DNA from 2 places in the Streptomyces sp. NPDC001137 genome. Region 2 is predicted to be linked to the other one. Evidence: predicted binding sites of a transcription regulator. Region 2 holds the regulator's gene; the other holds the start of a gene.

Region 1 (3,378 bases), on a different contig from region 2:
GTCTCGGTCGTCAGCAGGAGGGAGGCGATGGAGGCGGCGTTCTCCAGGGCGGAGCGGGTGACCTTGACCGGGTCGATGACGCCGGCCTTGACCAGGTCGCCGTACTCGCCGGTGGCGGCGTTGAAGCCCTGGCCCTTCTCGAGCTCGGCGACCTTGGAGGTGATGACGTAGCCCTCGAGGCCGGCGTTCTCGGCGATCCAGCGCAGCGGCTCGACGACCGCGCGGCGGACGACGGCGACACCGGTGGCCTCGTCGCCGGTCTTGCCGAGGGAGCCCTCGAGCACCTTGGCGGCGTGGACCAGCGCGGAGCCACCACCGGAGACGATGCCCTCCTCGACCGCGGCGCGGGTCGCGGAGATGGCGTCCTCCAGACGGTGCTTCTTCTCCTTCAGCTCCACCTCGGTGGCGGCGCCGACCTTGATCACGCACACGCCGCCGGCCAGCTTCGCGAGGCGCTCCTGGAGCTTCTCGCGGTCCCAGTCGGAGTCGGTGTTCTCGATCTCGGCCTTGATCTGGGCCACGCGGCCGACGACGTCCTCGGAGTTGCCGGCGCCGTCGACGAGGGTCGTGTCGTCCTTGGTGACCGTGACGCGACGGGCGGAGCCGAGCACGTCCAGGCCGACCTGGTCCAGCTTGAGGCCGACCTCCTCGGAGATGACGGTGGCGCCGGTCAGGATCGCCATGTCCTGCAGCATCGCCTTGCGGCGGTCACCGAAGCCCGGGGCCTTCACCGCGACGGCGTTGAAGGTGCCGCGGATCTTGTTGACGACCAGGGTGGACAGGGCCTCGCCCTCGACGTCCTCGGCGATGATCAGCAGCGGCTTGGAGGAGTTGGTCTGGATGACCTTCTCCAGCAGCGGCAGCAGATCGGCGATGGAGGAGATCTTGCCCTGGTTGATGAGGATGTAGGGGTCCTCCAGGACGGCCTCCATGCGCTCCTGGTCCGTCACGAAGTACGGCGACAGGTAGCCCTTGTCGAAGGCCATGCCCTCGGTGAAGTCCAGCTCCAGACCGAAGGTGTTGGACTCCTCGACGGTGATGACACCGTCCTTGCCGACCTTGTCCATCGCCTCGGCGATGAGCTCGCCGACCTGCTGGTCCTGCGCGGAGAGCGCGGCCACGGCGGCGATGTCGGACTTCTCGTCGATCGGGCGGGCGGTGGCGAGGAGGTCCTCGGAGACGGCCGCCACGGCCGCGTCGATGCCCTTCTTCAGCAGCGCCGGGGAGGCACCCGCGGCGACGTTCTTCAGGCCCTCGCGCACCAGCGCCTGGGCGAGCACGGTGGCGGTGGTGGTGCCGTCACCCGCGATGTCGTTGGTCTTGGTCGCCACCTCCTTCACCAGCTGGGCACCGAGGTTCTCGTACGGGTCCTCGACCTCGACCTCGCGGGCGATGGTGACGCCGTCGTTGGTGATGGTGGGCGCGCCGAACTTCTTGTCGATGACGACGTTGCGGCCCTTGGGGCCGATCGTCACCTTGACCGTGTCGGCCAGCTTGTTGACGCCGCGCTCGAGGGCGCGACGGGCGTCCTCGTCGAACTTCAGGATCTTCGCCATGACAGCGGGAGCCCTCTCGGATCTGTGGGTTCAAAAAGACACTGCGCCCCGGGCGCCCGGCTGATTAATGGTCGCGGGGGCCAGGGGCGCAGCTCAAAGCAGAATGCTTCGGTGAATTACTTCTCGATGATCGCGAGCACGTCGCGGGCCGAGAGGACGAGGTACTCCTCGCCGTTGTACTTCACCTCGGTGCCGCCGTACTTGCTGTACAGCACGATGTCGCCGGTCTTGACGTCGAGCGGCAGGCGCTCGCCGTTCTCGAAGCGGCCCGGGCCCACGGCCAGGACGACGCCCTCCTGGGGCTTCTCCTTGGCGGTGTCCGGGATGACCAGGCCAGAGGCCGTGGTCTGCTCGGCGTCCAGCGGCTGGACCACGATGCGGTCCTCGAGCGGCTTGATGGCAACCTTGGAGCTGGCGGTCGTCACGATCCGACCTCCCCCTTCGGAGATCTCACGGGGTTAACTGTCTGAGGTGGCGACCAGGTGGATCCGTCGTCGCGGGTGCCGGACCTGCCCGTCGCGTAGTTGGCACTCTCCAGTGGGGAGTGCCAGAGCCGAGACTATGACCGCGATTAGCACTCGGTCAAGCGGAGTGCCAATGCCGGCGGCGCGTCGGGGGGTTTTCGGTTGACCGCGGGCCTCGGCGCACATCCCGGGGGCTGCCGCCCCCAGACCCCCGCTCCGGCCTGAACGGCCTCGTCCTCAAACGCCGGACGGGCTGAAAATGCCGTGCCCGCCGCCGGGGTGTTCCGGCCCTCGGGCTCACAGGTAGTCCTCCAGGCGGGCCACCGCGTATCCCTCGGCCGTGACCCTGTCCAGGAAGCGGCGCATGTCGTCGACCATCGTGCCGTTCCACTCGTCACGGCCGCGGAAGTGGGTGAGGACGATGTCGCCGGGGTGCAGGTCCCGGTCGTCCTCGCGGTACTCCCAGTGGTCGACGAAGACCTCCTCGTCCCAGATGGGCGCGTACTTGATGCCACAGGACCTGGCGGCCATCAGGGTGTCCTGGTTGTAGTTGCCGAAGGGCGGGCGGAAGAGGGTCGGGCGCCTGCCGAACTGCTTCCTCATGATCGTCTGCATACCGCAGATCTCGTGCTTCTGCTCCCGGTAGGACAGCGCCGGGAGGTAGGGGTGGGTGAGGGTGTGGTTGTTGAGGGTCACGCCCTCGGACTGCATCCGGCGGAAGTAGGCGTAGTCGTCCTTGATCAGGAAGTTGCTGAGGAAGGCGGTGTACGGGATCTTCAGGTCGCTCATCATCCGCAGGAACGCCGGGTCCTTCTCGGCGCCGTCGTCGATGGTCAGGAAGACGACCTTCTGCTTGGTGGGGACCGTCGTGAAGACGGGCGGGAGGTTCAGTTCCTCCTGGTCGTCCACCTCGAAGCCCTTGCGCGCCCTGATCTTCGGCTTCTTCACGGGCGGTGCCGGAGCCGTCAGCGGGACCCTCGCCAGGTCCCAGTGGCGCGCCGCGGCGGCTCGGGCGATGTACGCGGAGCGCAGCTTCGTGGCGTAGGAGTCGAGGGCGCGGGCCGGGGGCGCGTGCAGGGGCGGCTCCTGGCCGGGGGCCGGGCGTACCGGCGGGCCGCCGAACTGGGCACAGCCCGAGGCGATGGCCGCGACGGCGAGCACGGCGATTCCACCGCGGACCCATGTCACTCCGTAAGCGCGATTTTTATCGTTTTGTACTACTGCTCGCATGGTGCCGGATCATGGCAGGCCACCACCCGGATCCCGGCCCGCCACGCGGCCGGAGGCGCACCGTCCACCGACTGGCCCACAATGGGCCGGTGAACGACCTCGCCGACCTGCTCACCCCCGAAGGCCGC
Region 2 (3,378 bases):
GTCAGCGCCCGTTGAACGCGTCCTTCAACCGCGAGAACAGCCCCTGCTGGCCGGGCTGGAACTGCCCCGTCGGCCGCTCCTCACCCCGCAGCTTCGCGAGCTCCCGCAGCAGCCGCTCCTGCTCGGGGTCCAGCTTCGTCGGGGTCTGGACCTCGACGTGCACGATCAGGTCCCCGCGGCCGCCGCCGCGCAGGTGCGTGACGCCCCGCCCGTGCAGCGGGATCGACTGGCCGGACTGGGTGCCGGGCCGGATGTCGACCTCCTCCATGCCGTCCAGCGTCTCCAGCGGCACCTTGGTACCGAGGGACGCGGCCGTCATCGGGATGGTGACCGTGCAGTGCAGGTCGTCGCCGCGCCGCTGGAAGGTCGGGTGCGGCAGCTCGTGGATCTCGACGTACAGGTCACCGGCGGGACCACCACCGGGACCCACCTCGCCCTCGCCCGCGAGCTGGATGCGGGTGCCGTTGTCGACACCGGCCGGGATCTTGACCGTGAGGGTACGGCGGGACCGGACCCGGCCGTCACCCGCGCACTCCGGACACGGCGTCGGAACGACCGTGCCGAAGCCCTGGCACTGCGGGCAGGGACGCGAGGTCATGACCTGGCCCAGGAAGGACCGCGTCACCTGCGACACCTCACCGCGACCGCGGCACATGTCACACGTCTGGGCGGAGGTGCCCGGCGCCGCGCCCTCACCGTTACAGGTGGAGCAGACGATCGCCGTGTCGACCTGGATGTCCTTCGTGGTGCCGAAGGCCGCCTCGTCGAGCTCGATCTCCAGCCGGATCATCGCGTCCTGGCCCCGGCGCGTACGCGAGCGCGGTCCGCGCTGCGACGCCGTACCGAAGAACGCGTCCATGATGTCCGAGAAGTTCCCGAAGCCACCCGCGCCGAAGCCGCCCGCGCCACCGCCGCCGGCCTGCGAGAGCGGGTCGCCGCCGAGGTCGTAGACCTGCTTCTTCTGCGGGTCCGAGAGCACCTCGTAGGCGGCGTTGATCTCCTTGAACCGCTCCTGGGTCTTCGGATCCGGGTTGACGTCCGGGTGCAGCTCGCGCGCGAGCCGCCGGAAGGCCTTCTTGATCTCTTCCTGCGACGCGTCGCGGCGCACGCCGAGAACGGCGTAGTAGTCCGTGGCCACTTACGACTCCGCCAGGATCTGTCCGACGTACCGTGCCACTGCGCGTACCGCTCCCATCGTTCCCGGGTAATCCATGCGGGTCGGTCCGACCACGCCCATCTTGGCGACTGCCTCGCCGCCCGAACCGTAGCCGACCGACACCACGGAAGTGGAGTTGAGTCCCTCATAGGCGTTCTCGTGCCCGATGCGCACCGTCATGCCCGAATCCCCCGCCTCGCCAAGCAACTTGAGGAGCACGACCTGCTCCTCAAGCGCCTCCAGGACGGGGCGGATGGTGAGGGGGAAATCATGTCCGAAGCGGGTCAGATTGGCGGTGCCGCCGATCATCAGCCGTTCCTCGTTCTCCTCGACCAGTGTCTCCAGAAGTGTGGAGAGCACTGTCGAGACCGTACCCCGGTCCTCGACGTCGAAGCCTTCGGGCAGGTCTTCCACGAGCCGGGGGACGTCGGTGAAGCGCCGGCCCGCGACCCGGCTGTTGAGCCGCGCCCGCAGATCCGCGAGCGAGGCCTCCCCGAACGGCGCCGGGCAGTCGACCATGCGCTGCTCGACCCGGCCGGTGTCCGTGATCAGCACGAGCATCACGCGCGCGGGGGCGAGCGAGAGCAGCTCCACGTGCCGCACGGTCGAGCGGGTCAGGGACGGGTACTGCACGACGGCGACCTGCCGGGTGAGCTGCGCGAGCAGCCGAACCGTCCGCGCCACCACGTCGTCGAGATCGACGGCGCCGTCGAGGAAGTTCTGGATCGCCCGCTTCTCGGGCGCGGACATGGGCTTGACGCCCGCCAGCTTGTCGACGAACAGCCGGTAGCCCTTGTCGGTGGGGATGCGCCCCGCGCTGGTGTGCGGCTGCGCGATGAACCCCTCGTCCTCCAGGGCCGCCATGTCGTTGCGGACCGTCGCCGGGGACACGCCCAGGTTGTGCCGCTCGGTCAGAGCCTTCGACCCCACCGGCTCCTCGGTACCGACGTAGTCCTGGACGATGGCGCGCAGTACCTGCAGCCGTCGTTCACTCAGCATCCAGCGCACACCTCCAGAAGTCGTCCCCCAGGCGCTACGCCTGGCACTCTGTCCGTCCGAGTGCCAGCCGTTACCGGCCAGTGTACGGCGGTGGGGTACACCCGGGGCAAGGTCGGCCCCTGTTGAACGGGGCGTACCGCTAGCGTCGCCGTATGACGGTGACTTGGGAAGAGCTGGGGTGGGAGCGACTGGCGGCCGGTGTCGGCCGGTGCCGTCTGCCCCGCTGGGACTGCACGGCAGGGCTGGTCGTCGGGGAGGGCACGGCGCTCTTGATCGACGCGGGGTCGAGCCTCGCGGAGGGCGCACGGTTGCGTGCCGAGGCGCAGGAGCTCGCCGGTCACCGTGTGACTCATCTCGCGCTCACGCATCCCCATTTCGACCATGTCCTCGGGGCGGCGGCCTTCGCGGGCGCGGAGGTGTACGGCGCCGTGGGCATGGACACGGTGTTCGAGGCCCGGCACGCGCGCGAGGAGCTGCGGGCGGACGCGGTGGGCAACGGGCTGGAGGCGCGGCTGGCGGAGGAGGCGGTCGACGCCCTGGTCGCGCCCCGGCATCACGTCTCGGGCGAGTGGACCCTCGACCTGGGCGGCGGCCGGCAGGTGCTGCTGGCGAACGTGGGCCCCGGCCACACGGCCCACGATCTCGTGGTCCTGGTGCCCGGCTCCCCGGAGGTCGTCTTCTGCGGCGACCTGGTGGAGGAGTCCGGCGAACCGCAGGCCGGTTCCGACGCCGTACCGTCGCACTGGCCGGCCGCCCTGGACCGGCTCCTCGATCTGGGCGGTGAGGACGCGCTGTATGTGCCCGGTCACGGAGCGGTGGTGGATGCGGGCTTCGTGCGCAGACAGCGGGAGGAGCTGGCGGCACGTTTCGGCGTGTCGTAGCCGCCGTCCGACGGCTTCTCCTATCGTCACTCGAATGCGCCAGTACTCCGCCGATCTGACCCCGCCGTGGAAGAAGCCCAAGCCGGTTCCGGAGGTGCCTGCGGAGCCCGGGCTCGTGGTCGAGGAGCCGGGCACCGGTTTCTGCGGCGCGGTGATCCGCTGCGAGGCGGGCACGGTGACCCTGGAGGACCGCTTCGGCAAGCACCGGGTGTTTCCGCTGGAGCCGCGGGGGTTCCTGCTGGAGGGGCGGGTGGTGACGCTCGTGCGTCCGTCCGGCGCGGCTCCCGTACGCCCCACTCGTACGGCATCCGGTTCGGTGGCCGTCCCGGGTACCCGCGCGCG

What was found. The regulator HrcA, encoded in region 2, represses chaperone genes, less so after heat shock. The targets are predictions, from matches to a motif close to TTNGCACTCNGNNNNNCNGAGTGCNAA.
Region 1: a site for HrcA is predicted at 2,128-2,154, ahead of groES (co-chaperone GroES). Genes of this name have one in related genera too.

Annotation. Positions count from the first base shown of each region.
Region 1 is NZ_JBEPBA010000001.1:359,539-362,916, forward strand. It holds gene groL (chaperonin GroEL) at 1-1,556, opposite strand, end outside; gene groES (co-chaperone GroES) at 1,673-1,981, opposite strand; gene ABT254_RS01640 (polysaccharide deacetylase family protein) at 2,318-3,250, opposite strand; gene ABT254_RS01645 (THUMP-like domain-containing protein) at 3,340-3,378, shown strand, end outside.
Region 2 is NZ_JBEPBA010000008.1:274,988-278,365, forward strand. It holds gene dnaJ (molecular chaperone DnaJ) at 2-1,138, opposite strand; gene hrcA (heat-inducible transcriptional repressor HrcA) at 1,139-2,155, opposite strand; gene ABT254_RS18665 (MBL fold metallo-hydrolase) at 2,308-3,036, shown strand; gene ABT254_RS18670 (DUF3097 domain-containing protein) at 3,071-3,378, shown strand, end outside.